One region of the Frankia sp. BMG5.23 genome, then DNA from elsewhere that is predicted to be linked to it. Evidence: riboswitches for the same ligand, from Rfam matches in the RefSeq annotation. Region 1 holds a riboswitch; the other holds the start of a gene.

What was found. Region 1 has a riboswitch for thiamine pyrophosphate ahead of BMG523DRAFT_RS01260 (thiazole synthase). Riboswitches for the same ligand answer to the same signal wherever they lie in the genome.
Region 2: linked by a shared signal. The riboswitch ahead of thiC (phosphomethylpyrimidine synthase ThiC) and the one ahead of BMG523DRAFT_RS01260 (thiazole synthase) in region 1 are both predicted to bind thiamine pyrophosphate.

Annotation. Positions count from the first base shown of each region.
Region 1 covers NZ_JDWE01000002.1:38,339-52,738, forward strand. Annotated here, with positions in the region: partial or broken gene BMG523DRAFT_RS01245 (transposase) at 1-90, shown strand, start outside; gene BMG523DRAFT_RS25110 (DUF5667 domain-containing protein) at 110-1,843, opposite strand; gene BMG523DRAFT_RS01255 (Stk1 family PASTA domain-containing Ser/Thr kinase) at 1,934-4,066, opposite strand; TPP riboswitch at 4,336-4,449, shown strand; gene BMG523DRAFT_RS01260 (thiazole synthase) at 4,601-5,458, shown strand; gene thiH (2-iminoacetate synthase ThiH) at 5,455-6,621, shown strand; gene BMG523DRAFT_RS01270 (NAD(P)/FAD-dependent oxidoreductase) at 6,661-7,896, shown strand; gene BMG523DRAFT_RS01275 (Gfo/Idh/MocA family protein) at 8,134-9,801, shown strand; gene BMG523DRAFT_RS01280 (Rv2175c family DNA-binding protein) at 9,929-10,252, shown strand; gene thiS (sulfur carrier protein ThiS) at 10,318-10,575, shown strand; gene BMG523DRAFT_RS01290 (thiamine phosphate synthase) at 10,556-11,269, shown strand; gene BMG523DRAFT_RS01295 (lycopene cyclase domain-containing protein) at 11,299-11,679, shown strand; partial or broken gene BMG523DRAFT_RS01300 (lycopene cyclase domain-containing protein) at 11,676-11,969, shown strand; gene BMG523DRAFT_RS01305 (hypothetical protein) at 12,286-13,293, shown strand; gene BMG523DRAFT_RS01310 (MBL fold metallo-hydrolase) at 13,426-14,400, shown strand, end outside.
Region 2 covers NZ_JDWE01000013.1:1,951-18,642, forward strand. Annotated here, with positions in the region: gene BMG523DRAFT_RS26345 (DUF5615 family PIN-like protein) at 1-201, opposite strand, end outside; gene BMG523DRAFT_RS08405 (DUF433 domain-containing protein) at 198-437, opposite strand; gene BMG523DRAFT_RS25240 (hypothetical protein) at 880-1,038, opposite strand; gene BMG523DRAFT_RS08410 (helix-turn-helix transcriptional regulator) at 1,035-1,292, opposite strand; gene BMG523DRAFT_RS08415 (ABATE domain-containing protein) at 1,320-1,649, opposite strand; gene thiC (phosphomethylpyrimidine synthase ThiC) at 1,866-3,668, opposite strand; gene BMG523DRAFT_RS24335 (hypothetical protein) at 3,565-3,813, shown strand; TPP riboswitch at 3,800-3,907, opposite strand; gene BMG523DRAFT_RS08425 (ATP-binding cassette domain-containing protein) at 4,053-5,687, opposite strand; gene BMG523DRAFT_RS08430 (ABC transporter permease) at 5,684-7,762, opposite strand; gene BMG523DRAFT_RS08435 (ABC transporter substrate-binding protein) at 7,907-9,139, shown strand; gene BMG523DRAFT_RS08440 (ABC transporter ATP-binding protein) at 9,246-11,207, opposite strand; gene BMG523DRAFT_RS08445 (ABC transporter ATP-binding protein) at 11,204-12,937, opposite strand; gene BMG523DRAFT_RS08450 (diguanylate cyclase) at 13,145-16,210, opposite strand; gene BMG523DRAFT_RS08455 (YccF domain-containing protein) at 16,508-16,692, opposite strand, start outside.

The DNA.
Region 1 (14,400 bases):
ACCCGCTACGACAAGACACCCGAAAGCTACGCCGCAGGACTCCACCTGCGCGGATCCATCCTCTGGCTACGCAGCCTGCCAACCCCATGATCCAAACTCGGAACAGATTCTAGCGGGATCCCGGCGTCGGCGCCCCGTTCGGGGGGCTCTGCGGCGAGGGCGCGCCCACCGTGGTCGGCGTGACATCGGATGCGGTCGTGGCGGGGGTCGGGGTCGTGTCGTCTGTCGGGGTCGTGTCGTCTGTCGGGGTCGTGGCGGGGGTCGGGGTCGTGGCGGGGGTCGGGGTCGTGGCGGGGGTCGGGGTCGTGGCGGGGGTCGGGGTCGTGGCGGGGGTCGGGGTCGGGATGGTCGTTCCGCTCGTGGCACCACCCGGCGCCGGGCTCGGGGGCCCCGGCGAGCCGATGCCGGTGCCGGCAGGGGTGGGAGTGCCGGGGGTGGGAGTGCTGAGGGCGGGCGCGGCGGTGGCCCCGGTCGCCGTGGGCCGAGGTGCGGAGAGCAGCGGCGCCACGTAGGGCGGGGGGGTGAGGGCGTCACCGGTCGGCACGATCGGAGAGATCTGGCGGACGGGTGAGGGGGCCCGGACCGGCGCTGGTGCCCGCGGGCCGAGCCTGCGCCTGACGTCGTCGATGAGATCCAGAGCCGCATGCGCCGGTCCGACCGAGCCCACGGGAAGCGATCTCAGCAGGTTCTTCAGCCCGCGGGACTGCTCGGTGGTGAAGGCGTTCACCGTGGTCCAGGCGTCCGTGTCCCCGGCGGCGACCCGGGCCAGCAGTACCTGCGTGCCGGCGCGCACCTCGGCGATCCAGTCCCGCAGCAGCGCGTTGACCAGCTCGGGGTCGAGGCGGTCCCCGTTGCCGGGGCCGGGCGGGTCGCTCGGCGCGTCGGGGCCATCGGATTCGCCGGCGTCGCCGGAGACGGCGGGTGTGCGGGGACCGGGAGGCCACGTCCCCGCAGTGGGTGACACCGCAGCGGGTGACACCGCGATGGTCGGTGACACCGCGATGGTCGGTGGTGCGGCGGTCGCCGTGGGGTTCACCACCGGCACCCGCGGGCTCGTCTCCGGAGCGCCGGCACCGGTTTCCGGGGCGATCACCCCGCCGTCGTTCACCGTGATCGTGCGCAGTTCGCTCATCCGCAAGCCGGCCATGCCCAGCCGGGTCTTCGCCCGCTCGACCGGATCGCGGACCAGCGACACCTGGAGGTCTTCGACCTGTCGTTTGACGCCGTACAGGGTATCGCCGGGTAGCGAGTCCCCCGAGCTGACCGCGAGGGCCGCCGTGGTGACGGCGGCGGTGAGTGCTCCGGCCAGCAGCGGCCGGGCGGCCCGGGTCATCCTGCCCCGGCCGGAGACACCGCAGGCAGAGACACCGCGGGCACCGGTCCGGCGTACCCACCGCGCGTCGACCGGATCGTTTCCCGGCAGGTCAGGATCGACGCCCTCGGGAGGCGTGCGTGCGGGACGGGTTCTTGTGGGACGGGCCTCGGTCTCGTGGCCCTTCACGGAGGTGCCGGGGGAAACGGCGGCGGGGGAACGGACGGGATCGCATGCCGGGGAGCCGGTGACGGCGGCGAACAGCTGTCCGCGCAGGGCGGCGTGCCGTGCCGGATGCAGCCGCGGTGACGGCAGGTCCCGGAGGGCCGCCACGGTGTCGATCAGCCGCGCGTCGGTCTCGTCATACGGGGGGCGCTGTCCGTCCAGCAGGTCGGCGACCCGCTCGGCCCGCCGTCCACCGCCGGCCATGCCCCGCCACGACGACTCCCGCCACCACGACGACTCCCGCCACCACGACGTCGGCCGCCGCGGGCCGGCGGGCCACCGGCCACGACCACGCGCTGCCTTCACGCCGTCGTCCCCCCGGGGAAGCGGTCGCGGATCTTTCGCCCACCGCGCGATTCGTTGCACAATATGATCAACCTGGTGGAGGATGGCGGCTCAGCCGAGGGGGTCCCACGTTGTGTTGACGTGCACGGTACTTCCTTTTTCGATTTTGCTCCCGGCCTTGGCGGACTGCGATGTCACCCGGTCGCCCGGCCCGCCGATCCAGCCGATACGGTCAATCTTCAACCCCCGGCGCTGCAGGATGTTCTCGGCTTCCCGGTAGCTCTTCCCGACCACGTTCGGCACCGGGACCTGGATCCCGCTGCCGTCGCCCCCGGAACCGTCACCGTTGTCGAACCCGTCGGCCTCGGCTACGGTGAGGGTGACGGTGCCGCCGGGTGAGATCGGCTGCCCCACGTCGGGAGAGACCCCGAAGACCTCACCGGGCTGCACGGCGTCGTTCACGGCGTCGGTGCGCTGCACCACGAGGCCGATGTTCAGGCCGACGAGCTCGGCCTTGGCCTCCTCGAACGACTTGCCGATGATGTCGGCCGGCACCGGCTTCGTCGCGGGGCCCGTCGAAGTGATCACGACGACCTGGTCCTTCGGCTTGAGCGCGGTGCCGGCCCCGGGGTTCGTACCGATCACATGGCCCGCCGGCACCGTGTCACTGGACTGTGGGCTCAGGCCGCCGAGGGTCAGGTCCACTTCGGCCAGCCGGGCCTTGGCCTGGGTCTCGGTGAGGTTCGCCAGGTCCGGCACGCGCACCGTCGCGGGGCCGGAGCTCAGCCGCAGGGTGATGAGCGCGCCCTTGTCGACCTTCGATCCGTCCCGGGGATCCTGCTGGGCGACGTGGCCGACCGGTACCGTGGCGCTGGCGACCGGGTCGAGGTAGGTGAACTGGAAGCCGGCGTCGCGCAGCATTTTCTCGGCGTCGGATCTGCTCAGGTTCGTCAGCAGCGGGACCTCGGTCCCTCCGCCGGACAGGGAACGGAACGCGAGGATCCCGAGCAGCAGGACCAGGACGGCCATGCCACCGACGACGACCGGGATGAGCCCTCGGGAGCGTGGCGATGCGGCGGCCCGTCGCCGCCCGCGCCCGCCACCGCCCCCGAGATAGGCCGTGGCGGTCGGCGAGGGCGGGGAGGCGGATCGATAGAGCGCGCCGGTGCCTGGCTGGCCCGGCCCGGCACCGGCGAACGCGCGCTCCGCGGCGGCCCCCGGCCCGGCGCCCCGGGAGTCGTCGTAGTCCTCGGCCTGGAACGGCTGGGTGTACCCGGGCTCCTGGGGGTACCCGGGCTCCTGGGGGTACCCGGGCTCCCGGGCCCCTGAAGGCCGCTCGGCCAACCCGATCCGTTCGATCTCGCCGGTGAACCCGCTCGGGTAGGCGTCCTGCGGGGGCAGGAACGGCTCGATGCGCCGCAGCTCCGCCAGCAGGGCCGCACCATCGACCGGCCGGCGCGCCGGGTCGCGGGCGGTGGCCCGGAGAACAAGACCGTCCAGCTCGGCGGGAATGCCCTCGATCATGGTGGACGGCGCCGGCACGTCGCCGTGGACCGACTGGTAGGCCACCGACATCGGGGTGGCGCCGCTGTGCGGGAGCTGCCCGGTCAGGGATTCGAAGAGCACCACACCGGCGGCGTAGACGTCGCTGCGGGTGTCGGCGACGCCGTGGGTGACCTGCTCGGGGGCGAGGTACCCGACAGTGCCCATCACCACGCCGCCGGTGAGTGCCTGGGTGGGCTGGCTCACCGGACGGGCGAGGCCGAAGTCCGCGACCTTCACCTGGCCGTCGTCACCGAGCAGGATGTTCTCGGGCTTGATGTCGCGGTGGATGATGCCGGCGGCATGCGCGGCGGCGAGGGCCTCGATCACGGGCTCGATGATCTCGATGGCCTCGGTGACCGGGAGCCGACCCCGGGCGCCCAGGTGCTGGCGCAGCGACCGGCCGCGCACCAGCTCCATCACCAGGTAGTTGACCAGACCGGCGGGGATGTGGTCGGAACCCTGGTCGAGGATGGAGACGACGCGCGGGGTGTTGAGCCGTGCCACGGCCTTGGCCTCGCGATGGAAACGGGTGACGAACTCCGGGTCGTGATTGAGAGTGGGATGCATGACCTTGAGGGCGACGAGCCGGTCCAGCCGGTTGTCGTGCGCGACGTACACCGTCGCCATCCCGCCGACGGCGAGCCGTTCCTGCGCCGTGTAGCGGCCGTCGAGAAGCCGACCTACGACGGGGTCGGCCACGGTGGCATCCACGAGGGAGAGTTTACGATCGTTGTCGAAGGATGCCGCTACCGAGCCCCGCGAGGTTAACCCGGATACGTCGTTCGAGCGAGAAGTACCTCGTCGCGCAGCATGGTGTCCACCGGGTGAAACCCGGGTGCCCACATTGAATCGGTTCTCAAGGCCGCGATGATCGTCGACGGGCGTGGATCAGTGTCGCAGATCGGCGTCGCAGATCGGCGTCGCGGCGGGACACCCGAAGCCGCGGCCAGGAAGCAGCGGTTACACTGTCGATTGCTCCGGGGAGCCCACGGACGTGGGCTGAGAGGCTGGCCAGTATCCCGTCGGCGACCCGTATACCCGATCGCGGTCATGCGCGCGTGGGGAGGATGAAAGATCGTGTCGCAGCACCCCCTACGTCCTGCCGGTTCCCGTCCCGGCGATTCTCCCCCCGACGGTTCCTGTCCCGATGGCCTCGCCGGTGAAGGTTCCGCCGTCGGCGGCGGGGGTGGTGGTGAGGCCGGACCCGGTGCCGCGGGGGCGGACGATCTCGTCATCGCCGGGCGGGCCTACGGCAGCCGGCTGCTGATCGGCACCGGGAAGTTCGCGAGTCACCGGGTGATGCGGGACAGCCTCGTCGCATCCGGTGCCACCATCGTCACCGTGGCGCTGCGCCGGGTCGACATCGGCCGGATCGGTGACGGCGACGTTCTCGACTTCATCCCGCCGTCGATGACCCTGCTGCCCAACACCTCGGGCGCGGTGGACGCGGCCGAGGCGCTGCGGCTGGCCCGCCTCGGGCGGGCGGCGACGGGCACCGGTCTGGTCAAGCTGGAGGTCACCCCGGATCCGCGCACCCTGGCGCCGGATCCGCTGGAGACCCTGCGCGCCGCCGAGCTCATGGTGGCCGACGGCTTCACGGTCCTGCCCTACTGTTCGGCCGACCCGGTGCTGGCCCGCCGGCTGGAGGAGGTCGGCTGCGCCACCGTGATGCCGCTGGGCAGCTGGATCGGCTCGAACCGCGGGCTGCGCACCCGGGACGCGATCGAGGCAATCGTGGCGAGCGCCGGGGTGCCGGTGGTCGTGGACGCCGGGCTCGGGGTGCCCTCGGACGCGGCCGAGGCGATGGAGATCGGCGCGGCCGCGGTGCTGGTCAACACCGCTATCGCGGTGGCCGCCGATCCGGCGCGCATGGCGCGGGCCTTCGCGCTCGCCACCGCCGCCGGCCGGTTGGGTTTCCTGGCCGGCCGAGGGGCTGCCGGCCCGGCCACGGTGGCGTCCGCCTCCTCCCCGCTCACCGGGTTCCTCGGCGCCCACCCGTCACCGGCGTCCCACCCGTCACCGGCGTCGCCCGTGCCCTCGGTGTCCCGGGCGACGTCCCCGGCTGCGGTGGTGGGCGAGGCGTCCAGGTGAGCGCCCCGCCAGGGGAGTTCGCGCGCGAACTTGCCGGTCACGACCTGGCCGGGCTGTCCGCGATGTCGCGGCGGGCCACGTCCGCCGAGGTGGACACGGTGCTGCGGCGGGTTCGGCCCGGATCCGGTGGGTCGGCCACCCCCCGGATCGGTCTCGCGGAGCTGGCGATCCTGCTCTCACCCGCGGCCACCGCCCGGTTGGAGGAGCTGGCGATTGCCGCCCGGGAGGCGACCCTGCTCCGGTTCGGTCGGGCGGTCCGGCTGTTCGCCCCGATGTACGTGTCGAACGCCTGCCTGTCGTCCTGCACCTACTGCGGCTTCGCCAAGGGCCTGCCGGTGGTGCGCCGCACGCTGGACCTTGAGGAGGTGGTGGCGGAGGGACGCCTGCTGGTCGACCGGGGGTTCCGTCATCTGCTGCTCGTCTCCGGCGAGCATCGCGTCGAGGTATCGGCCGACTACCTCGTCGCGGTGGTCGAGCGGCTACGGCCGATGTTCCCCTCGATCAGCATCGAGACCCAGACCTGGTCGGACGACACCTATGCCCGGCTGGTGCGTGCCGGGTTGGAGGGAGTCGTCCATTACCAGGAGACCTACGACCGGGCCCGCTACGCCGAGGTGCACGTCGCCGGCTGGAAGCGTGACTACGACCGGCGGCTGTCCTCGTTCGAACGGGCCGCGCGGGCCGGGGTGCGCCGGCTCGGGATCGGCGCGCTGCTCGGGCTCGCCCCGGACTGGCGCGCTGACGTGCTCGCGCTGGCCGCGCACGCCTCCTTTCTCTCCCGTCGCTACTGGCGGACCGAGGTCTCGATCGCGCTGCCGCGCATCAAGCCGAGTGCCAGCGGGTTCCCGCCGGTCGTCGTCGTTGACGACGCGGAGTTCGTCCAGGCGTACGCGGCCCTGCGCCTGTTCGAGCCGGACCTCGCGCTGTCGCTGTCGACCCGGGAGCCGGCGGTGCTGCGCGACGGGCTCGTCCGCATCGCCGTGACCACCATGAGCGCCGGCTCCTCCACCGAACCCGGCGGCTACACCACGCCCGGCACGGCCCAGGAACAGTTCTCGATCTCCGACGAGCGTTCGCCGGCACAGATCGCCGCGATGCTCGCCGAAGCCGGGTACGAGCCGGTGTGGAAGGACGCCTTTCCGCTTGTCGACCCGGTGCGGTGACGGCGGCCCGGCGTCGCGGGTCGTCGATAGTCTGCTCGAATGCAGCGAATAGTCGTCGTGGGCGCGGGAATGGCGGGGGGCCGGGCCGCCGCCGAGGTGCGCGCGCGTGGTTTCGCGGGAGAGGTGATCCTGCTCGGGGCGGAGCCGCACCGGCCCTACGATCGTCCGCCGCTGTCCAAGGCGGTGCTCTCCGGCCGCATCGACGACACGACGTTGCCCTTCGACCTCGACGGGGTCGAGGTGCGCCTCGGACGGCGGGCGACGGGCCTGCGACCGGGCACTGTGGAGACCGACGCGGGGCCGCTGGACTACGACGGCCTGGTGCTGGCGACGGGAGCCGACCCGGTAACCCTGCCGGGCGACGGCCCACAGCGGGTCCTGCGTTCCATTGACGACGCCCGGGATCTGCGTGGCGCCCTGCGTCCCGGCGTCCGGCTCGTCATCGTTGGTGCCGGCTGGATCGGCGCGGAGGTCGCCACGGCGGCGGCAGCGATCGGTGCCGAGGTCACCGTCGTGGAGGCAGCCGCCTCGCCGCTGTTCGCCGCGCTCGGCGCGCAGGTGGGCCGGTGCACGATCGCGTGGTACGCCCGGGCCGGGGTTACCCTGCGCCTGGCCACGGCCGTGGAGCGGGTCACCCCCGACGGGCTGGTGCTGGCTGGCGGTGAGGAGCTGATTGCGGACGAGGTTGTCGTCGGCGTCGGGGTGCGGCCCGGCACCGCCTGGCTCGCCGGTTCCGGGCTCGCCCTCGACCGGGGAGTCGTGGTTGACGAGCATCTCGCCGCCCGGTGGACCCATGGTGCCGACGGTGCCGACGGCGACCGGCCGCCGGTGGTCGCGGTCGGTGACTGTGCTGCTTGGTGGTCGCGTCGCTACGGTCGGCGGCTGCGGGTCGAGCACTGGGACTGCGCCCAGCAGTCGCCCGCGGTCGCGGTCAGCACGCTGCTCGGCGGGGAGGCCGTCTATGACCCGGTGCCCTACTTCTGGTCGGAACAGTTCGGCCGCATGGTGCAGTTCGCGGGACTCCCTTCGGCAGAGGCTGCCCCGGTGTTCCGGGGCGATCCGGGCGTCGTCGTGCCGCCCGACGGCGGGCGTCCGTCTGGCTGGTCGGCCGGGTGGTTCGCCCCGGACGGCCGTCTCGAGGCGCTGGTCACTGTGGGGCGCCCGATGGACATGGTCGCCGGTCGCCGGTTGATGGCGGCCGACGGTATCCCGGATCGGGAGCGTTTCGCCGATATCTCCGTGTCGATGAAGGAACTGGCCGCGGCAAGTCGATGACGCCCGGTGACGACCCGGTGTTCCCGGTGCTCCGGATTTTCCAGGCGTTCCAGGCGTTCCAGGCGTTCCGATCGGCCGGACGGCGGGATTTCTGGATATCAGGATCATTGGTACTCTTGCCCGGCATTGCGTTATGTATGCATCCTTGTGTAAATCTTTGCGCGGATCTTTATTTGGATCTTTGTTTGATGACCCCAATCGCCGGAACGTCGGGAACAGTCACTAGAGTGCGGAGACGTGCCTCGCATTCACCTGGTGTCGAACCTGGCCGGTGTGAACGCGCTCGGCGACCATTTGCGGGCAGCGGGTCTCGGCCCGACCTCGGCACGGTCGGCCGACGCGCTTCTCGTGCTCATCGACCGTCCGCTCGACCACGTCGAGCAGGAGTTGCTGGACCGGGCCCGGCAGACCGTCCCGGTCCTGCTCGCCGGGCCGACCATGCGGGCGCTGCCGCCGGGAAGTCCGCTCATCGAGGCGTCCGGTTTCATCCCGGGGCGGACCACCGCGCCCTACGACCTGCGGTTGACCGTCGGGCCGCAGGGCGGCGCGGTCATGGCCCGGTCCGCGGACTTCCGCCCCCGGGAGAGCTGGATCATCCCCGACAAGATTGCCGACGACGTGGAGCGGCTGCTCCTGGTCCGGCACGAGATGGGCGAGCATCCCGTCTGCACCTGGCGGCCCTCCACGGGCCTCGGCATACTCACCCTGGGTACCGGTCCCGCCGTGCTCGCCGATCCCGCCTACCAGCGGCTCGTGGGACGTTGGCTGCGGCACTGCCTCGGCGTGCTCGACGCCGCGCCGGCCAGGGTCGGGCTGCTGGGCACCCCGGACATCACCGGGACGCACCACTCGGCGGTGGACGCGACCGAGGGCCTGGAACTCGCCGCCCTCTGCGACGGCGGTGCCGGCCGGCTCCCGGCGCACGCGGCGGGTCGCCCGCCGCGCCGCGTCGACGACCCGGACGACCTGGTCAACGATCCGGATCTCGGGGTCGTCATCGTGGCCACACCGACCCACACCCGTCTCGAATGGGCTGGTCGTGCGCTGGAGGCCGGCAAGCACGTCGTCGTGCACGCCCCGCTCTGCCTGTCGACCCCGGACGCCGACCAGCTCGCGGAGCTCGCGGAGGCCCGGTCCCTGGTGCTCGCGGTGTATCCGGAGGGTCGGGACGACCCGGGCTACCGGGCGGTCCGCGCCGCCGTGCACCGCGGCGCCGTCGGCGAGCCGCTGCGGCTGGACGCCCACCGGGGCGGCTTCCGCCGGCCAGCCGGCACCTGGCACGACGACGAGCGGATCAGTGGTGGGCAGCTCCATGATCGGGGCAGCGCCTGCGTTGACCAGATCCTCGCCCTCGTTGACGAGCCCGTCGAATGGGTCAGCGCGTCCACCGTCAAGCGGGTCTGGCACCACGTCAGCAACGCTGACCACAGCCGGCTGCTGCTGCGTTTCGCGAGTGGGGCCGAGGCGCAGGTCACGGTCTCCGATCTGACGGTGGCCCGGCGCCCGCGGTTCGAGGTGCTCGGGTCCACCGGCTCGCTGATCCTGGACGGGGCTTTCCGGGACGGCGGGGCTTTCCGGGACGGCGGGGCTTTCCGGGACGGGGAGGGGAAGCTGGTGCCGCGGTTGGGACGGCACGCCGGTCGTCGGTCCGAGGTCGAGGCCGAGGCCGAGATACTCGAGGCGGAGGCGGGGTCGCTCGTGCTGATCACCCATGACGGGGTGCGCAGCCACATCCCGCTGGCACCCACCTCGGGCAGTACGTTTCACCGGGACCTGGCGGACTGTCTCGTCTCGGGCTGGCCGCTGTCCGGCTACGGCGTGCAGACCGCCCGTCCGGTGGTCGCGGTGTTGGAGGCGGCGGTGCGCTCGGCGGCCGCGGGCGGCGCCCAGGTGGCTGCGCTCTGACCCGTTCCGGCCGGACCGTCCCGGCCGGAAACCGCCTGGTCATCCCCTCGCCGAGGGGCGCGGCCAACGTCCGCGGCCGCGCCGGCACCATACGACGCCATCGAGACTTAGGTGTTTACTCTTGACCATGGACTGGCTGACCCTGCCTGACGTCGCCGATCAGCTGCAGGTTCCCGTGACCCGTGTCCGGCAGATGGTGCGCGACCGGACGCTACTGGCCCGGCGGGAGGGGGGCGTCCTGCGGGTGCCTGCCGATTTCATCCGGGACGGCGCCGTCGTCAAGGGGCTGCCCGGCTTGCTCACGGTGCTGGCCGACGCGGGGTTCACCGATGAGGATGCGCTCGACTGGATCTTCCGGGAGGATCCGAGTCTGCCGGGCACCCCCATGCAGGCACTTATCGAGAACCGTGGCAAGGAGGTCAAACGGCGGGCCCAGGCGTCGGCCTTCTAGCCCCGGCCCGGTCCCGGCCGTACCCACCGCCCGCACGGCGGGCGCTGCTCCCGTAGGGTCGAAAAATGGTCGATCGTCCGCCGCACTTGCACCCGCGTGCGCACCCGGAGCCGCTCGCCCGGGCGCGGGTCGTCGTCAATGGTGCGCCGCGGGGCATCCCGGGTGGCCAGCCGCTGCCCGACCTGCTCGCCGAGCTGGGCCTGCCGTCTGGTTCGGTGGTGGTCGAGCACAATGGCGTGGCTCTGACGCCGTCCGAGATTCCCGCCGTCCGGCTCGCCGACGGCGACATTTTGGAGATCGTGCGTGCTGTCGCCGGAGGTTGAGGGATCGTCGCCGCGCGCCGGTGGGCCAGCCCGGGCGGACCGGTTGCGGCGGCTGGCCGACGCCCGCCTGTACCTGTGCACGCCGCGTCGGGCCGAGTTCGACGCCTTCCTGAGCGCCGTGGTCGGCACGCCCGAGGCCCCCGGGGTCGATCTGATCCAGCTCCGGGAGAAGGGGCTCGAATGGGACGAGGAGCTCGGCGGGCTGCGGCGGGTGCAGGCCGCCGCCGGCGCCAGGGGAGTGCTGGTCAGCGCGAATGACCGCGCCGACCTCGCCGCCTTCGCCGGGGTCGACATCCTGCACGTCGGTCAGGGCGACATCCCGCCGCGGTTTGCCCGGCGCCTGGTGGGCCCGGACGTGCTGATCGGACAGTCGACGCACGATCCCGACCAGTTCCTCGCGGCGCTCGCCGACCCCGACGTCGACTACGTGTGCGTGGGGCCGGTGCACGCCACGCCCACCAAGGAGGGCCGGCCGCCGGTCGGCCTGGGTCTGCCCCGGCTGGCCGCGCGGCACGCTCCTCCGTTCGCTCCGGGCGTGAAGCCGTGGTTCGTCACCGGTGGCGTCGGTCCGGATACCCTGGATCAGATTCTTGCGACGGGAGCGCGCCGCGTGGTGGTCGTGCGGGGCCTCACCGGGGTCGAGGATCCGGCCGCGAGCGCTGTTGCCCTCGCTCGGCGTCTGAGAGCTGTCTGAGAGTTGTCGATGCGCCGTCCGAGCCGCCGATGCGCCATCTGAGCTACCTCGCGGTCCTGGCGGGATGCCTGCTCGGAACGGCGCCGCTTGAGGTGTTTCTGGGCACCCGGGTGTACGCCCGGCCGGTTCGGCTGCTGCTGACCCTCGCCCCCGTCATCGTGATCTTCGTTGTCTGGGACCTGTTCGCCGTCTCCGCGGGGCACTGGAGCTTCGACCGGCGCCGCATCACCGGGATCCTGCTTCCGGGGGGCCTTCCCCTGGAGGAGCTGCTGTTCTTCGCCGTGGTGCCGATGTGCGCGATCCTGACGCTGGAGGCCGTGCGCGCGGTGCGGGGCTGGGACGTCGGCGACGAGCCCGCCCATCCGAGCGCGACGCGTTCCGATGGGACTCCCGATGGTGATCGGCCGTGAGCTACACGGCCCTGGCGGTCGTCGGGGTCGCGTTGGCGATCGCGATGGACCTGTGGGTCCTGCGGACCCGGCTGCTGACCCGGCGGGTTTTCTGGACTTCCTATGCGATCATCGCGTTGTTCCAGTTGATCTCCAATGGGATCCTCACCGGGTTCGGCATCGTCGTCTACGACCCCCGCCGGATCCTCGGCCCGCGGATCGCGCACGCTCCGGTCGAGGATCTGCTGTTCGGCTTCGCGCTGGTGACCCAGACGTTGGCATGGTGGGTCTGGTGGGGGCGCCGGCTGCGGGGCGGGCCGCCCGGCAGGCCTCGCAGCCGGCGGACCGGGGAGAGCCGGGAGGCCAGCGACAACGGCGACAACGGCGACAACGGGGTCAATGGGGAGAATCGGGGCATCCCGTCTCGACCCGAGGGCCGAGAGAGATCTCGGCGTACTTCGTGACGGAAACGAGCGAATTGGTCCCCTAGCGAGAATCCGTCGGCTTAATCTCGTCACGATGACGCATGATGGTGCGGGGGGCCCGGGATCGCCGGGACGTCACCGTTCTCCCTGGGGGCGTTCAGGCCGGATCCTGCCGATCCGGTGGGGACGCATCATCGCTGTGGTGGCTGTGTTGGTCGTCATCGTTGCGGGTCTGGTGGTTGTGCGTGGGCGGATGGCCGGCGACCATCGTGCGGGTTCCTCCGGAGGCAGGCCGGGTGCGCCGGTCGCAGCGCCGGCACCCACGCCCGGTGACGAGGACGGGCCGGCGGACGTGACGGCGGCCCCGGTCACTGCCCGGCCGGGTGCCGGTCCGGCCCTTTCCACCGCGTCCGCGGCCTCCCCGAGCACCGGCATCGGGTCGGTTTCGCCACGGGTTGCCCCGACCGCCGCGAGGCCGCGGACCGGACCGCCGCCCGGGTCACCGGCCGTCCCGGTCGCTGCGCGGCCCGCCGGCCCGGCCCTAAGCCTGAGCTCGACCAGGGTCGACCTGGGTGACGTCGACTCCGTCTGGCGGCTTGACCTGCGTGGCGAGGGCACGGCGCCGGTCGACGTCGTGATCGGCGCCAGCCCGTCCTGGCTAACCGTGGTGCCCGGCCGGTCGCGGATCGATCCGGGGGCCGTCGTCCCCCTGGTGATCACTCTTGATCGGGCGGCGGCACCGTCCGGACCGATCGATGTGACCGTTCCAGTCAGGCCCCGCAAGGGTGATGGCGGGGGCGACGTGCGGGTCACCGCCAGGGTCGACGGCTCGCCACAGGTGGTGTCGATGGTCGCGGCGCCGACGACGCTGTACCCGTCCGGCTGCGCGCCGGCCGCGAGGGTGACCGCGTCCCCGGTGACCGCGTCCCCGGTGACCGCGTCCCCGGTGACGGTGTCCACGGTGACGGTGTCCGTCGTGGACGCGACCGGCATCTTCGCCGCGGAGCTCGTGGTGAACCTCCCCGACGGAGGCAGGGCTAGTGTGTCGCTGGTCCTTGACCGGGCGACGGGTAACCGGTCGACGTGGTCCGGCCCGGTGGGCCCGGCCCGTGTGGCCGGGGCGATCACCTACACGGCCACGGTGACCGATCTCGACGGGCGGCGCTCCCGGGCACCGGGATCCCTCACCGTTCTGCCCTGCCCCTCCTGACCGGCGCGGTGACGGTGACGGCGGTGACGGCGGTGACGGCGGTGGGAAAGTATGGCGCCGCCCGGTTCGGGGGGTACCGGGCGGCGCGGTATAGCATGACAGGTTGGCCGGGACGCGCCAAGGTTCCGTCGGGTGGCGCAGGCCCAGAGACGGGTGCCGCAGGCCCGGGGCGCCGCGGTACGCGATGCACGCGCCGTCGGGCGCCGGAGAAAACGGGTGGGTGAGGTCGTGGACGCTGCTCTCGGGGATGTCGGTGTGCCGCGTCAGACCGGGCCGCAGCCGGCCGTGGAGCGGGCCGGCCGGGACGGTGCCGCGCGGTGGCGTCGGCCCCTGCCACCGGTCGAGCAGGTGCGTCCGGGACTGTGGAGTATTCCCGTCCCGTTGCCCTGGGCCAAACCGGCGCACGTGTTCGTGTACGTTTTCGAGACCTCCACGGGCCCGTTCCTGATGGACGCGGGCTGGGACTTCGACGAGGCGTTCGACGAGCTGCAGGCCGGACTGGCGATGATCGGGATGTCGGTGGCCGACGTGCGGGGCGTCGTGGTGACCCATGCGCACCTGGACCACTACGGCCTGGCGAACCGGATCCGGGAGGCATCCGGGGCGTGGGTCTCGTTGCATCGCCTGGACGAGGCGATGCTCCGGCACTTCGAACATGGTTACGCCGACCGGATCTCCGAGCTGATGATCCGGGCCGGGGCGCCCGCCGAGATGACCGAGCGGCTGCTGGCGGGCTACCAGCAGCCGGCCCCGGGCCTATCGCGACCCGACATCCTCCTCGAAGACGGCGACCGGCCGGACATCCCGGGCTGGGATCTCACCGCGCTGTGGACACCGGGCCATTCGCCGGGACACCTCTGCTTCTGGGAGCCGACCAACCGGCTGCTGTTCTCCGGGGACCACGTCCTGCCCTCGACGGCGGTCGGGGTATCCGCGCCGGAGGAGGCCGTTCCTGATCCGCTGGGGGACTACCTGCGTTCGCTGGCCCGGCTGCGGAGCCTGCCGGCCGAGGAGGTGCTGCCGGCGCACGAGTACCGGTTCACCGGGCTGGAGCGCCGGCTCGCGGAGCTCGACGCGCATCACGCCGGCCGGCTGTCCGAGGTCGTC
Region 2 (16,692 bases), on a different contig from region 1:
TCCCGGCGGGTAGGCACGGATGTTCCCGCAGCCGCGGTCGAGGGTGAACACGATCCGGTTCTCGGCAACCGCAGCAGCGAGCACCTCCGGATCGGAGCGGCCCGACAGGTTCTCCGCAAGCACGGTATCGGCATCGATCCCGTGCTTGGCGAGTCGCTCGGCAAGGGAGACCGGGAGACCCTCGTCCAGCTTGACCTTCACGGCGCGGTACGAAGCGGCACGAGATCCTCCCGCGCCAGACGCGCCCCGTAGGCAGCGGCCGCACGGATCCCCGACACGGTCAGCGACGGGTACTCCGCGATGATCTCACCGTCGGACATACCGTCGGCAAGGCAGTCGAGCACGACACTCACCGGCACCCGGGTCCCCCGGATACACGCCTGCCCATGACCGACTGTCGGGTCGGCCACGACGAGCGCCAGAAGATCTTCCGCCATGCCTCCCAGTATGCTCCCGGATCTCAGCGTCGAGCGCCCGTCACGTGGTCCAAGCCGTGGCACGAGTGACAGCCAAGTTGACAGCCAAGCCGCTGGACGCGGGTGGACGTCGACGGATACCGGTGGACGGAACGCTCATGGTCAGCAGACAGGGCGGACGTTGACAGACGTCGACGGAAGATCCAAATCTAACTACGGATCAGAAGGTTGGGGGTTCGAGTCCCTCGGCGGTTGCAACGCGTCGGTGTTCGGGCGGTTCGACGTCTGCGAGCCGGCGGGCCAGGCGCTGTTCGGCGCGGGCGAGTGCCTCGTCGCGTGCCGGGAGTACCTGGTGGGCGCCGAGGCGTGCAGGTCTGGCGGAGCGGGGCGTCGCTGGTGGCGAACGCGCAGGGCCGCCGCCGTCCGCAGACCGAGCAGACCGCTTCCGGGAGTGTGAAGCAGTTCACGCAGATGTCGGGCTGGTCGTCGTGCGCGCGCAGACCGGCACCGCCGCGGTAATCACGTCGGCGGGCAGCGACGGGTCGGCGGCCGCGACCGCGGCGGTCACCGCCACCCGGCGGGCCGCCGCCGTCGCGAGCCGTGACGCCCAGGGGCTGGTCATGACCCGACCCCCGGGCCGGGGATGGCGGTGATGTCGGCGCGCCGGGGCCGGCCCCAATAGGGCTCGACCAGGTCTCCGGGCGCGCAGCCGAGGATGTCGCAGAGCGCGGCGAGTGTGGCCAGCGACAGCCGCTCCGGGATGCCGGTCACCAACCGGTAGACCTGCTCGCGGGAGAGCCGGACACCCCGCTCGGCGAGCAGCGGGACCAGCGCCGTCGTCGCGAACAGCCCACGCTCGGCCATCAGCTTCCGCAGATGCCAGTGGTAGCCGACCTGCGCGCTTCAGTCGGTGGCCAACAGCCCATTCAGTCGCGACAGCGTGGGTTCGTCCGGCACGGTGGAGCTGCCGCCCGCCCAGGCGCCGATGCGCGGCCGCAGCCACTCCCGGAGCTCGACCGCGGCGACGGCGATGCGGTCGAGCTCCTCGGATCCGAACCGGGCAGGCAGCGCCTCTCGTTCGGCCGTGCCGACAAGCCCCGTGAGCTGGAGCCAGCGCAGGTAGCTCCAGCCATCGGCGATCAACTCGATCGGGCCGTCCGCCGAGAAGGCGAGGCTGTTGACGAAGTCCAGCACCGGATGATCGCCCAACCCGATCAGCACGTCCGGGTTCATCGGAGACCTCCCCTCGAGCCGATCACCCAAATAACCACTCCACTTCCTCTTGAGAGGTTACTCCCTCGCCAAAGTAATCGTCTTAGATATCTTTTTTAGATATCTTTTATGGACCACCGGGGCCGCTGCGCCCGCTGAGCCCCCTGCGCCCGACGGGGCCCGCCGCTGACCGGCGGAAGCCCGTCGGAACGGTCGGTCAGGAGTTGGCCACAGCGGTCAGGAGTTGGCCACCGGAAGGTAGATCCGATTGCCGGCGGCGTTGAACTCGGCGGCCTTCTCGCGCAGGCCGGCGGTGACCGCCTCGTCGCCGGCCGGGTCCGCGCCATGCCCGGCCGGGTCCAGCCCGTCCCCGCCCGCGTGTGCCCGCACCTGGTGGGAAATCTTCATCGAGCAGAAGTGCGGGCCGCACATCGAACAGAAGTGCGCCGACTTCGCGGCCGGGGCCGGCAACGTCTCGTCGTGGAACGCGCGTGCGGTGTCGGGGTCGAGCGCGAGGTGGAACTGGTCGGCCCAGCGGAATTCGAACCGGGCGTCCGACAGGGCGTCATCCCAGGCCTGCGCGCCGGGATGACCCTTAGCGAGGTCGGCGGCGTGCGCGGCGATCTTGTAGGCGATAACGCCGGCCTTGACGTCGTCCCGGTCGGGCAGGCCGAGATGCTCCTTCGGGGTGACGTAACAGAGCATGGCGGTACCGGCCCATCCGATCATCGCCGCCCCGATCGCGGAGGTGATGTGGTCGTAGCCGGGGGCGATGTCGGTGGTCAGCGGCCCGAGGGTGTAGAACGGCGCGTCGTGGCACAGCTCCCGCTGCAGCTGCACGTTCTCCTCGATCTTGTTCATGGGCACGTGCCCGGGTCCCTCGATCATCACCTGGACGTCGTGCTCCCACGCCACCTGCGTCAACTCGCCCAGGGTCGCGAGCTCGGCGAGCTGGGCCTCATCGTTCGCGTCCGCGATGGACCCGGGCCGCAGGCCGTCGCCCAGAGAGAACGTGACGTCGTACGCGGCGAAGATCTCGCACAGCTCGGCGAAGTGGGTGTAGAGGAAGTTCTCCTCGTGATGGGCCAGGCACCAGGAGGCCAGGATCGAGCCGCCGCGCGAGACGATCCCGGTCCTGCGCCGCGCGGTCAGCGGCACGTAGCGCAGCAGCACCCCCGCGTGGACCGTCATGTAGTCCACACCCTGCTCGCACTGCTCGATCACGGTGTCCCGGTAGACCTCCCAGGACAGCTTCTCCGGCCGGCCACCGACCTTCTCCAACGCCTGGTAGATCGGCACGGTCCCGACCGGCACCGGCGCGTTACGGATGATCCACTCACGGGTCAGGGCGATGTCCGACCCGGTCGAGAGGTCCATCACGGTGTCCGCGCCCCAGCGGGTCGCCCACACCATCTTCTCGACCTCCTCCTCGATCGAGGAGGTAACGGCCGAGTTGCCGAGGTTCGCATTGATCTTCACGAGAAACGCACGGCCGATCGCCATCGGCTCGGACTCGGGATGGTTCACGTTCGCCGGCAGCACGGCCCGCCCCGCGGCGATCTCCGCCCGCACCGTCTCGACGGGAAGACCCTCCCGCAGGGCGACGAACTCCATCTCCCGAGTGATCTGACCGCGGCGGGCGTAGCCCAGCTGGGTTATGGAAGGCCGTCCCGGCACCGCCCGACGGGGCACTCGCACCCGCCCGTCGAGATCCGTCCCGCCGAGACCGAGCGTCCCAGAACCGGGCGTCCCAGAACCGAGCGTCCCAGGACCCGATGCCCCGGTCCCGGGAACGGTCCGCCGCTCATCCGGCGCGGTGTCGCCACGCTGGGCGATCCAGCTGTCCCGCGTCGCCGGCAGACCCCGGCGCACATCGATCGTCACCCCCGGATCGGTATATGGACCGGAGGTGTCGTACACCACGACGGTGTCACCCGTGGTCAGCACGATCTCCCGCATCGGCACCCGCAGATCGGGATCCGCTCCGACCAGCCAGGTCTTGCGGCTGCCCGTCAGCGGACCCGTCGAGACCGCCGTCATCCCCGCGGCCGAGACGGACGACGAGGAGGACGAGGACGAGACGGACGGGGAGGATGCGGCGGACGACAAGGATGAGGTGGACGGGGACGAGGTGACGGCCTTCGAGGTGGACGAGGACGAACGGTCGGTACGCGACACCATGTAAGACTCCCTACGCCGGCATTACCCGGACAGGTTCCTGCGGTCGGCGGCCCCAGCCGCCCTCTCAGCCCCTTGGCGGAGCTCCCGCGATCAACTTCGACGCTTGTCGACAGTAAGACACCGCCGGCCCGCTCGCCACCCCTTCCGGTTCATCCGACGCATGCCCTACACCATCGGGCGACGTGAAGAGCCCTGTTCCGCCGGACCCCGGTTTCTCTGCGTGGCGGGGAACGCCGGACCAGCTCAGCGGTCCGGGGCCGCCGCCGGCCCGGAACTCCCGCCCAGGTAGGCCGTCTCGATGAGCTCGGGATGCGCGATGAGATCCGCCGCGCTCGCCGACAGCGCGATCCGGCCCCGGTCGAGAACGTAGCCACGGTCGGCCACCTGCAACGCGAGCGAGACGAACTGCTCGACCAGCAGCACGCCGGTCGACGTCTCGAGGGCGATCGTGCGCAGCAGGGCGAGCAGCTGCGGCGCAATCCCGGGTGCCAGGCCGAACGACAGCTCGTCCACCAGCAGCAGACGCGGTCTGCGCACCAGAGCGACGGCCAACGCGAGCCGTTGCCGCTCGCCCCCGGACAGTTCTCCGGCCGACCGGTCGAGCAGGCCGCGCAGCACCGGGAACCAGTCCAACACCCGCCCGATCTCGCCGGATGAGCGCCGGCCGGCCGCCAGGCGCAGGTTCTCGCGGACGGTCAACCGCCCGAGTGATCCTCGTCCCTGCGGTACGACCGCCATCCCCCGGCGGGCGAGTGTGCTCGGCGCGGCCCGGCGCGACCGGTCATCGAGGACCTTGACCCGTCCCCTCGACGGCGTCAGCAGCCCCGCCGCCGTGCGGATCAGCGTCGTCTTGCCCGCGCCGTTCGCTCCGAGCAGCGCCACGATCTCCCCGGCACCGACGGTGAGCGACACGTCCCGGAGCACCGGAACTCCGTCGTATCCGCTCGTGACCCGGTCGAGTACGAGCAGATCGCCCCCGCCTCGGCCGGGGGCCGGCGCCGGGGTGGAGGCGGGCACGGAGTCGAGAGCAGGCACGGAGTCGAGAGCAGACACGGAGTCGAGAGCAGACACGGAGTCGAGAGCAGACACGGAGTCGAGAGCAGACACGGAGTCGAGAGCAGAGGCCGAGCCGGGCCCGGGTCCCGGGGCGGTCCCGGCGCGGTCGCCGCCGTCGGGCCCACCACCGCCCAGATAGGCAGCGCGGACCGCCGGATCGGCGCGCACCTCGGCGGATCGACCGCGCGCGACGACGCGGCCCCCGTCCAGGACGAGGACGTGGTCGCATACGTCGAAGACGAGCTTCACGTCGTGGTCAACGAGCAGCACGGCGATGCCGTCGGCGGCGATGCGGCGCAGCCGGTCGGCGAGCGTCCGGCGGGCGGCCGGGTCGAGACCCGCGGCCGGTTCGTCCAGCAGCAGGACCTTCGGCCTGGCGACGAGGGCGCGGCCGAGAGCCACCGAGGACCGCTCGTCGTGGGAGAGCGTCGACGGCAGGCGATCGGCGATCGTGGCGAGCCCGAGCGACCGGGCCGGATCTGGCCCGGTCGCGGGTCCGGGTGCCCGGGGCGCGACGACGGCCAGGTTCTCCCCGACCTCCAGACTGTCGAAGAGTTCCAGCGCCTGGAAGGTGCGGGCGAGCCCCAACCGCAGCCGCTCATGCGCCGGCAGTCCGACGAGCACGGCACCGTCCAGCGTGACGGTACCCGCGCTGATCGACGCAAACCCGGTGAGGGCGTCGATCAACGTCGTCTTTCCGGCTCCGTTGGGTCCGATGAGCCCGGTGATGGTGCCTGCCGACAGAGTGAAGGAGACATCCTCGAGGATGCGCGTGCGGCCCTGGTCGGCGGCGAGCATGTCGACCGCCAGCAACGCCGTCACGGGGCTCCGCCCGGGTTGACCGGATGCGGGGTCAGGCTCGGCCGGCCCTGGTCCGGCGGCTGCGGGTGTCGCACGTGATCTCCTCGACGCGTTCGCTGCCCAGGACCGGTCCGATGCGTGCCACCCGACCGATCCGCGCGGCCCTGATGATCGGCGCGAGCCGTCCGATGCGGTCGGTACGCGAGCCCGGCCGGACGTAGCACCGCCAGCACCACGACGGCGATCCCGCACAGCACGGACTGGTACTTGCCGAGCCCGGCAACCTGGTCCAGCACGATGAACACGATTCCGCCCGGCACCAGCAGACCGCCCAGCAACGCTCCGCCGACACTCGTCACCCCGCCGGCGGCCGCGATCGCCAGGAAGAACAGCGAGGCCGTGACGCCGAACGAGTCGAAGGACAGACGTCCCTGGCCGTAGCCGATGAGGCAGCCGCCGAGACCGGCGATCGCGGCGGAGAGGGTGAAGGCGAGCACCTTCGTACGACGGACGTCGATCCCGGCCGCGGCAGCGGCCCGTTCGTTCGCGCGCACGGCCAGCATGCGCCGGCCCAGGTCCGCGGTGCGCAGCCGGGCGACTCCGTAGCAGCACGCGGCGAGCACGGCCAACGCCAGCAGCCCGTACTGCGGCCGGGGGAACCCGGCACCGGCGAGCCCGAGATCGAGGCCGAAGATCTTCGGACTCGGTACTACCGACCCGGCCAACCCGCCGGTGACCAGCGGGTTTCCGAACACCACCTCCTGGATCGCGACGCCGGCGACCAGAGTGATCAATGCCAGGTCGATTCCACGCAGCCGCCGTGACAGCACCCCCAGCAGCAGGCCCGCCACGGCGGCGGCACCCGTGGCGAGCAGGGGTGCGATCGGGAACGGCACGCCCAGCTCACCCTGGAGTCTGGCCAACAGGAAGCCGGCGACACCGGCGAGGGTCATCTGTGCCAACGAGAGCTGTCCGACGTACCCGGTCAACACGACGAACGACAGACACACCACGGCGCCGGCAAGGCTGCGTTCGAGGCCGAGCCGGTAGGGGCCGGCCAGCACGAGGATCGCGACCACCCCGAACGGCACACCGACCGCGAGGTGGCGCAGGGGAGACTCCGGCGGGTCGACCACCGGCATCGGAGCCGACACGGCGACGCCCGCGGCGCGACCGGGAATGAGATCCCCGCGCCGGCCCGCCACCGCGATGACCAGAAGCATCGGAAGCAGCGCGCGCAGTCCCGGCTGGTTCAACCAGGAGACGTCCTGTTGCAGCGGGATCAGGACGGCCTGGGTCATGCCGAGGCCGAGAGCTCCGACGACGGTCAGACCGAACGAGGACAGGCCACCGAGCAGAGCGGCGGCGAGCGCGGGAACGACGAACAGCGAGTAGCTCGTCGGATTCAGCGCACTGATCGGCGCCACGAGGATCCCGGCGAGGGCGGCGAGCACGGCCGCCATGACCCAGTTGACGGCGGCGATCCAGCCGGGCCGCCGGCCGAGAAGCGCGGTGGTCTGCTCATCCTCGGCGACGGCGCGGGTAGCCAGGCCGAACAACGTCCAGCGCGACATCGCCCACAGACCGGCGGCGACCACGATGACCGACGCGGCGAGCAGCAGCCGGTCACTCGCCACGGTCACGCCCAGCAGGGACAGCGGTGACTGCGGCAGCACCGGGCTGAGGAACCTGTTGTCAGATCCGAACTGGAGCACGGCGACGGCCTGCAGCGCGATCGTGAGGCCGACCGCCGCCACGACCGTCATCAGCGGCTGGGCACGCCGCAAGGGCCGAAAAACCACCAGATAGGATGCCAGTGCTAGAATTGCCGCCATTGCGAGGGATACTGACAGGGCTAGCCCGAAGGTGGGCGTGTCGGTGAGATGAATTCTTGGCGGCATCCCGACGACGGGCAGTACGAGGTCCCCGACCTCCCGTAGTTCTGCGTACTGGTAGGTGGCGTACATAGCGAACGCCCCATGGGCGATGTTCACCACGCCGGACGCGCGGTAGGTGAGCACGAGCCCTAGCCCGAGCGCCGCGTACACGGCCCCCGGGCCAAGGCCGAGCAGCAATGCTGCTATATACGTTGTCACCGGGCCCCCGTAGACGCATCTATTGCAGATAGAGAGATCCGAACTGCGATGAAGACCGGACGCATGGTCACACAACAGTCCCCGTCCGGCCGGTCGACGGTCAAGCCCCCAGAACTGGACGACAGAAGTGTAGCTTCACGAGCCGTGAGACAAGCCTCCCGCATCCTCCTCGCGTTCTCCGTAGCCTTGTCCGTCGTTGTCGCCGGGTGCACGAGTCAGCGCGGTGGCTCGTCCGGCGCAGCTGCCGGTGGCAGCGCGGCGGCGAGCCGCCTGACCGGGCCTGCGGTCACTGTCGGCTTCGTAACGGTTGAGAACAGCACTGTCGGGTCATACCCGGAGACCCGGAAGGCCGCTCAGGCCGCCGTGGACTACGCCAACACCTCTCTGGGCGGGCTCGACGGTCGACCGCTCCGGCTGATCAGCTGCGCAACCGACGGCTCGCCGGAGTCCTCCCAGAACTGCGCCAACCGGCTTGTCGCCACGAAACCACTCGCGGTGGTCGGCGGGATCGATTTCGGCGCGGAGGCGGCGATGCCGATATACGAGACCGCCCACATCCCGTACGTCACCGGCTCTCCTCAACTGAGCGGAGAACTCGGCTCACACAACGCCTTCGCATTTTCCGGCGGTTCGCTCAGCGAGCTGCTCGGCCTCACCGACTATCTGACGAACATCCGGCATGTGCGCAGCGTGCATGCCCTGTACCTCGACCTGCCCGGCCTGCTGTCCGCCGCTATCCAGGGATCGCAGAACGTCCTGCACCATAAAGGTGTGTCCGACGTCAAACTGGTGCCGGAGAAATCCGACGCGGCAGACTTCGCGCCGGCCCTGACCCAGGTCGCGGCGGGCAAGCCGGACGCGATCATCGTGGTGTTCCAGGCGGCGACGTGCACCCGGATCGTCCAGGCCGCGGCGGCGCTGAACATCCGCAGCGACATCTACTTCATCGGTCCCTGCACCACCCCCGCGGTGCCGCGCGCGGCCAGCGGCCGGACCGACAACCTCTACTTCGCATCCAGCTACCTACCGGTCGGGACGAGCGATGGTGACGCCGACACGGCGGCGTTCCGTAAGGCGATCCCGGAGGCCGATCGGTCCTCGTCGTCGCAGGGATCCTTCTCCGCCGTCCTCAACATCCGGTCGCTGCTGGCCGGTACCGCCCAGCCGACCTCGGCCGCCCTGCTCACGGCGCTTCGCGCCTCCCACGACCGCCCGAACGTCATGGCCCATCCGTTCACCTGCGACGGCAAGCAGATCGACATCTTCCCGGCGATCTGCAACACGGCGGTGCGGCTGCTGGCGTGGAAGAACAACACGTTCACCGATGTCACCGGCAACTGGCTCGACGGGCGCCAGCTCATCAAACTGATCAACTGACCACGTTCGCCTAACAAGCCGTCCGGCTCGTGCTCATCCCCGCTGTCACACGCACGGGCCGGTGGCGCAACCGCTCACGCAGATCTCGACCGTCAGATCTCGACGGTCAGATCTCGACGACGGCCTGGGCGAACTGGGACTGGTACAGCCGGGAGTATGGGCCATCGGCGGCCAGGAGCTCGGTGTGGGTGCCCTGTTCGACGATGGCTCCGTTCTCCATCACGAGAATGGTGTCCGCGTCCCGGATGGTCGACAGCCGATGCGCGATGACGAACGCGGTCCGCCCCGCCCGCAGGGTCGACATCGCCCGTTGGATGAGGACCTCGGTACGGGTGTCCACCGAGCTCGTCGCCTCGTCGAGAACCAGGATCAGAGGTTCCACGAGGAAGGCGCGGGCGATGGTGATCAGCTGCTTCTCCCCGCCGCTCACGCCGACCCCCTCGTCGTCGAGCACGGTGTCGTAACCCGCGGGAAGAGTGCGGACGAACCGGTCGACGTGCGCGGCGCGGGCCGCCGCCACAATCTGCTCGTGGGTGGCGCCCTCCGCACCGTAGGCGATGTTCTCCGCGATCGTTCCGCCGAACAGCCAGGTGTCCTGCAGGACCATGCCGATGCTGGCCCGCAGTTCATCCCGCGACATCGCCGCGACATCGACCCCGTCCAAGGTGATCCGTCCGCCGGTGACCTCGTAGAAGCGCATCAGCAGGTTGATCAGAGTGGTCTTGCCGGCGCCGGTCGGCCCGACGATCGCGACGGTGTGACCAGGTTCCGCGACAAGTGACAGGTCCTCGATCAACGGCTTGTTCGGTTCGTAGCGGAAGGAGACGCGTTCGAAGGCCACCCGGCCACGAAGCCGCTCCGGATGCGCCGGAACCGCCCGGTCGGGTTCCTGCTCGACGGTGTCGAGCAGGTCGAACACCCGCTCCGCGGAGGCCACCCCGGACTGCACCAGGTTCGCCATGCTGGCAACCTGGGACAACGGCTGGCTGAACTGCCGAGAATATTGGATGAACGCCTGGACGTCACCGATCGACAGCGAGCCGGACGCGACCCGCAGGCCGCCGATCACAGCTACCAGCACGTAGTTCAGGTTTCCGATGAACAACATCGAGGGCTGCATGAGACCGGAGATGAACTGCGCGCGCCAACTGGCGGCGTAGAGCCGCTCGTTCTGCTCACGAAAGATCTCCGCGGATTCCTCCTGCCGGCCGAACGCCCGCACGAGCGTGTGCCCGGTGTACATCTCCTCGATATGGGCGTTGAGACCACCGGTGATCCGCCACTGGGCGACAAACTGGGGCTGAGCCAGCTTGCCGACCCGGGTCGCCATCATGATCGACACTGGCACCGTGACCAGCGCGATCAGGGCGAGGATCCAGGAGATCCAGAGCATCATCGATAGCACGCCCACGATCGTCAGCGTCGACGCGACAATCTGCGACATGCTCTGCTGCAGGCTCTGCCCGAAGTTGTCGATGTCGTTGGTGACCCGGCTGAGCACCTCGCCTCGCGGCTGACCGTCGAAGTAACGGACGGGCAACCGCGAGATCTTCGCCTGGACGTCGCGGCGCAGATCACTGATCACTCTCTGCAGGGCCAGGTTCGCCAGCCGGGCCTGGAGCACACCGCACAATCCGGACACCGCGTAGACGACCACGACCCCCAGCAGCACGACACCGATGGCATCGAAGTCCATGCCATGACCGGGGGTCACGTCGAGCGAGGCGAGCAGGTCCGCCTGGGTACCGTGGCCGGTGGCACGCAGCTGCGCGACCGCCTGTTCCTTCGTGCTGCCGGCTGGCAGCCGCCGACTGAAGATCCCCGCGAACACCAGGTCGGTGGCGTGGCCGAGCAGGCGAGGACCGATCACGCTCAGGCCGACGCTCAACGTCGCCAGGACCACGACGGCGATCAGCAGGTGACGCTGCGGTCGCAGCAGTCCGAGCAGCCGGCGGCTCGACGCGGCGAAGTCCATCGACTTCTCCGTCGCGCCCGGGCCCACGAAGAACCGAGCGGGCCCGGCCGTCGGGGCCGGGCCGCGGCGCGGTGCCGGTACCGGGCTGCTCATGCCGCCTCCTCCTCGGTGAGCTGGGAGAGCACAATCTCGCGGTACGTGGTGTTGTCGGCCATCAGCTGCTGGTGGGTGCCGACGCCGGCCACCTCACCGTGGTCCAGCACGATGATCTGATCCGCATCCCGGATGGTGGCGACCCGCTGAGCGACGATCACCACGGTCGCGGCGGAGGTCTCGTGGGCGAGCGCCCTGCGCAGGCGGGCGTCGGTGGCGTAGTCGAGGGCCGAGAAGGAGTCGTCGAACAGGTAGATCTCCGGGCCGTGAACGAGCACGCGGGCGATGGAGAGCCGTTGGCGCTGGCCGCCGGAGACGTTCGTGCCACCCTGGGCGATCGCGGTGTCGAGACCGTCCGGCATGGCTTCGACGAAGTCCTTCGCCTGCGCGATCTCCAGCGCGCGCCACAGTTCGTCGTCGGTGGCGTCCGGATTTCCGTAACGCAGATTGGTCGCGACGGTGCCGGAGAACAGATACGGCTTCTGTGGAACCAGGCCGACGGTCCGGGCGAGCAGCGCCGGGTCGAGATCGCGGACGTCGACACCGTCGACGAGGACGGCGCCCTCGGTGGCATCGGCCAACCGCGGGACCAGACCGAGCAGCGTTGTCTTGCCGCTACCGGTGCTGCCGATGATGGCTGTGGTCTGACCCGGCCGGGCGCGCAGGCTGATTGCGCGCAGGACCGGCGCCTCCGCGCCCGGGTAGTGGAACCCGACGCCCCGCAGTTCCAGGTCACCGTGGCGGCGCAGCTCCCGCACCGGGTTCTGCGGTGGCAGGACCGTGGAGTCGGTCTCGAGCACCTCCTGGATGCGCTCCGCGCACACCTCGGCGCGGGGAATCATCATGAACATGAAGGTGGCCATCATCACCGACATCAGGATCTGCATCAGGTAGCTGAGGAAGGCTGTCAGCGCGCCGATCTGCATCTGGCCGGCGTCGATACGGTGGGCACCGAACCACAGCACGGCCACGCTCGAGAAGTTGACCACGGTGAGCACGAGCGGGAACATCAACGCCATGAGTCGACCGAACCGCAACGAGATGTCGGTCAGTTCGGCGTCAGCCACCGCGAACCGGCGCCGCTCATAGTCGTCCTGGACAAAAGCGCGGATCACCCGGAGCCCGGTGATCTGCTCCCGCAGGATCCGGTTGACGGCGTCCAAGCGCTCCTGCATCGCCCGGCCCAGCGGCCGCATCCGTCGCACGATCAAGCTGATGATCACTGCGAGGACCGGAGTGATCGCGACGAGCAGGAGCGAGAGCCCGGCATCCTGGTTGACCGCCAGGATGATGCCGCCCAGGCACATGATCGGCGCGGAGACCATGAGCGTGAAGCTCATTAACATCAGCATCTGCACCTGCTGCACGTCGTTCGTGGCCCGGGTGATCAGAGAGGGCGCGCCGAAGCGGCCGACCTCCCGGGCCGAGAACGACTGGACCCGGTCGAACACCGACGCCCGGATGTCCCGACCGAGCGCCATCGCCGTCCGGGCTCCGAAGAAGACGGCGGCGCCGGCACAGACGATCTGCACGACGCTGACACCGAGCATGAGTCCACCGATACGCATGATGTAGCCGGTGTCGCCGATGACCACTCCACGATCAATGATGTCGGCGTTGAGGGTGGGGAGGTAGAGCATGGCGATCGTCGCCACCAGCTGCAGAAGGACCAGTATCGAGATCGGCCGGCCGTAGGGGCCGAGGTGAGCCCGCAGAAGTCGGATCAGCATACGGTCCCTCTCGGTGGCGGCTGGTGGTCGAACCGGTAGATCGCGACAACGGTGAGTAAGCACACTGCAGACGTGTTGCGACCCTACGACGTCAACCCAACATCAGGTCAAGGCATTTTCAGTGCCGCGCACTGGAGAGTCGAGGGTCAGTGCCGCGCACTGGAGAGTCGAGGGTCAGTGCCGCGCACTGGAGACATGGCGGCTACCTCATGTCGGATACCTGCCGGGGATGTCGGCGAGCGGTGCGGGTCCGCCGAAGAGGCTGCCCTGGCCAAGGCCGCAGCCGCTGTGCGCGAGGGTGGCGGCCTGCTTCGCGTCAGCGATGCCGGTGCCCAGCAGTGAAATGCCCAGTCCGCGGATGGTGGCGAGGAACGCCGTGCGCAGCGTGCCGTCGTTTTCTTCTTCCCCGGGGGTGCGGCCGTCGGTCAGCGATTCGGTCAGGTGCCGGGTGGCGGCGGCGTCGAGCACGATGATCTGGACGGGAAGCGGCAGAAGGGGATCGAACGAGAGGTCCTCGGCGTCGGGATAGGTGATCGCGAGCCTGATACCTCGTGCGGCCAGTCCGCGCAGCGCCCGCAGGGCAGCCTGATCGGTGTGGTGCGTCGCGCCGGCGACGCGGAGCACGAGAGCATCGGGTGGCAGGTGGTGGACGGTCAGAGCATTGACCACCTCGGTCGTGAACCGGGCGTCAGCGGCATCGAGGATCGAGACGGGGATGTGGAGGGCCACCTCCGGATGGCCCGTGCTTCGGTATCGGCCGAGGTCACGGCAGGCCCGGTCGAGCAGGATGTGCTCCAGTGCGGGGGCCAGCCCGGTCTGCTGGGCGGTGAGGGTGAGACGGTGGTGGGGAACGGATCGGGAGGACGGGTCGTCCCACCGAAGCGCCGCCTCGACACCGACGGTCCGACCGGTGTGGAGCTCGATGATCGGCTGATAGCTGACGTTGAGGGTACCGCCGCCATCCTCGCCGCGTACGGCGTGGGTGAGGCTGGTGCGCAGGGCGTCCTCGGCGCTGGCGGGGCACAGCTCCGGCCGGTACACCACCAGGGTGCCCTTACCCCGCCGTTTTGCGGCGTACATGGCGGAGTCCGCCTGTTTCAGCACGCTTTCCGCGGTGGCCTGAGTGCCGGGGTCGACAACGACCAGCCCAATGCTGGCCTGGGTTGTATGAACCGTTCCGGCGAGTACCAAGGGTACGCGGAGTGTTTCCAGGATCCGCCGCCCGATGGACTCGGGGTCGACGCAGCCGCCTTCCAGCAGGACCGCGAACTCGTCGCCGCTGATGCGGGCAACCGTGTCGGTGCTACGGGCGCAACTCGTCAGCCGACCCGCGGTTACGCGAAGCAGGTCGTCGCCGGCCGCGTGCCCGAATCTGTCGTTGACGCTCTTGAAGTCGTCGAGGTCGCAGAACAGTAGTGCAAGCTGCGTGTCGTCCTGCGTATTGTCGTGGAGGCGCCGGGCAAGTCCGCGTTGCAGTCGGGCCGTCAACAGCGTGCGGTTCGCCAGGTCGGTCAGCGGATCGTGCAGGGCCTGGTGGTGCAGCTGTCGTTCGCGGGTGTAGCGGTGGGCGTTGTCCAGGCACAGCGCCGCGCGGGCGGCCAACTCCTCGGCCAGGGCCAGGTCGTCGTCCTCGTAGGGCTCTGGTTGCCGGGAGCGGCAGAAACTGGCCACCCCGAACATCACGTCGCGGGCGCACAGGGGGACGGTGATGAGCGAGTGGATCCCCTGCGCGAGGAGTTGCTCGACGCGTTCGGGGTCCTGGGCCTGCCAGCCGGGAGCCGCGTGCAGGTCGGCCTCGAGCACCGCTCGCCCGCTGGCCAGGCACCGAGCCTGCGGCGTGGAGGGCAGGAAGCTGATCTGGTGACCGGCCGGGTAGAGAGCGAGGCCTTCCTGGATGCCGTGCAGGGCGGCGCGGCGCAGCAGTGCGGTCGGACGCAGCGAGTCCTCGCCCCGCAGAACAGACTCCGACAGGTCCACCGTGACGACGTCGGCGAGTTCGGGCACGGCTGCCTGGGCCAGTTCCTCGGCGGTCCGAGTCACGTCGAGGGTGGTCCCGATGTGCATACTGGCCTCGTACAGCAGGGTGAGGCGTCGCCGTGCCGCCACCGCGAGACGGCCGATTCCCTGTTCCCCGATCGCCAGCAGTGACGCGCCGATGGCGGGCTGCCGGCTGGCCGGGTACGCACTGGCCACGGGTGTGCTGGCCGGGCGGGTGGCGTCGGGTGCACCCGCCGGCAGTCGCGGCGTCGGCCTGGGCGCGCTGAGCGCGGCATACGGCAGGAAAAGCCCCGGCGCCGACGGGGCACCGGCGTCGGCCCCCCGCGGCTGGCTGTTGAGGTGTCCTGCCACAGCCGCGGCGCTGGTCATGAGGCGACGGGGCGGCCCGAAGGGAAGGACGACCTCGACGGCCAGCCCGGCCACTGCGGAGTGCGTCCGTACCTCCCTGCACACCAGCGTGGCAGTCTGACCGTGCGGCAGGGATACCTCGATGGCGGTCGGCCGGCCCGCTGCGATCAGTTCAGCGGCCTTCTCCTGCAAAACCAGCCGAGTATCGTGCTTGATCTCGATGCCGGACCCGGCATCGAGATCAAGCGGAAACTGTGCGCCGCCAGCCGGTATCCGCATCCGGTGTTTGGCCTGCCGGTACGCCAGGAGCAAGGCGCGTTCCCGCTCGCTCGCCTGTTCCAGCAGGCGATGTTCGATAGCGCGGCCAGCCTCCCCCACCATGGCTTCCGCCGACGGATTCGCCTCGGCGAGCCTGCAAATGAGGCTGAACACGCCTTCGATACGCCCGCTGAGGGGGTCGCGGACGGGAGCGGATATGCACGCGTCCGGTTGGTAGAGGTCAGCAAAGTGCTCGGCGCCCGAGACGCGGGCGGGGCGCCTTTCCACGAGGGCGAGGGCTACGGCGCTGGTGCCGACCAGGTGCTCGGCGACGCAGAACCCAGGGTGTAGGCCGAAGGATGCCTCACCGACCCGGTGCGCCAGTATTCTTGCCTGGTCGTCGGTGAGACACACGCACACCCAGGTCCCGGCGATCATGGATGCCAGTCGGTCGAGTACCGGGTCGGCCGCGCGGACCAGGCGCGTGTCCAGATCAAGATCCGGATCATAGACGGGGGAGCACCGGTCCGGGCTCACGTTCAGTACCTGGCTGCGCCACCACGAACCCAAAATCGCGTTTTGTGGTCCTTCCGCTACCAGGTCCCCCGTCAGGAATCGTTCCCGCAGGTGAGCGCTGTTACGCTGCGCAAGGTCATCCCAGATGTCCACGATGATTTCACCTCCCTCCTCGGGAGCCCAGAGGTTTCCGCGTCACCCTCCTGGCCTGCGCGCACATTCCACACCATCAAATCTACTACACCATTGTGGGCCTGCTGTCGCCTACGGAATGCTCCGATCTGCGAGCGACGCCCGAGATGAGACCGGTATAAGCACGTATGCGATGCTGGCGACGCTACCGGTGGAGCGGGACGGCATAGTCGATCATGTCGTTGTGATCATGCGGCCGGCATTCTGTTCGCGCGGCGGCGCGGCACGGTCCGAGCACGCTCGACCTGCCGCGGCGGCTCAGAATGCCGCGCGAGCTCCGACCGCGGGGGCGTCGACGTCCACGATCTCCTTACCCAGCGGCAGCAGCGAGACCGGGATCAGTTTGAAGTTCGCCAACCCGAGCGGGATACCGATGATGGTGAGGCAGAGTGCCAGGCCGGTGGTGAGATGTCCCAGTGCCAACCACCAACCGGCCAGCAGGA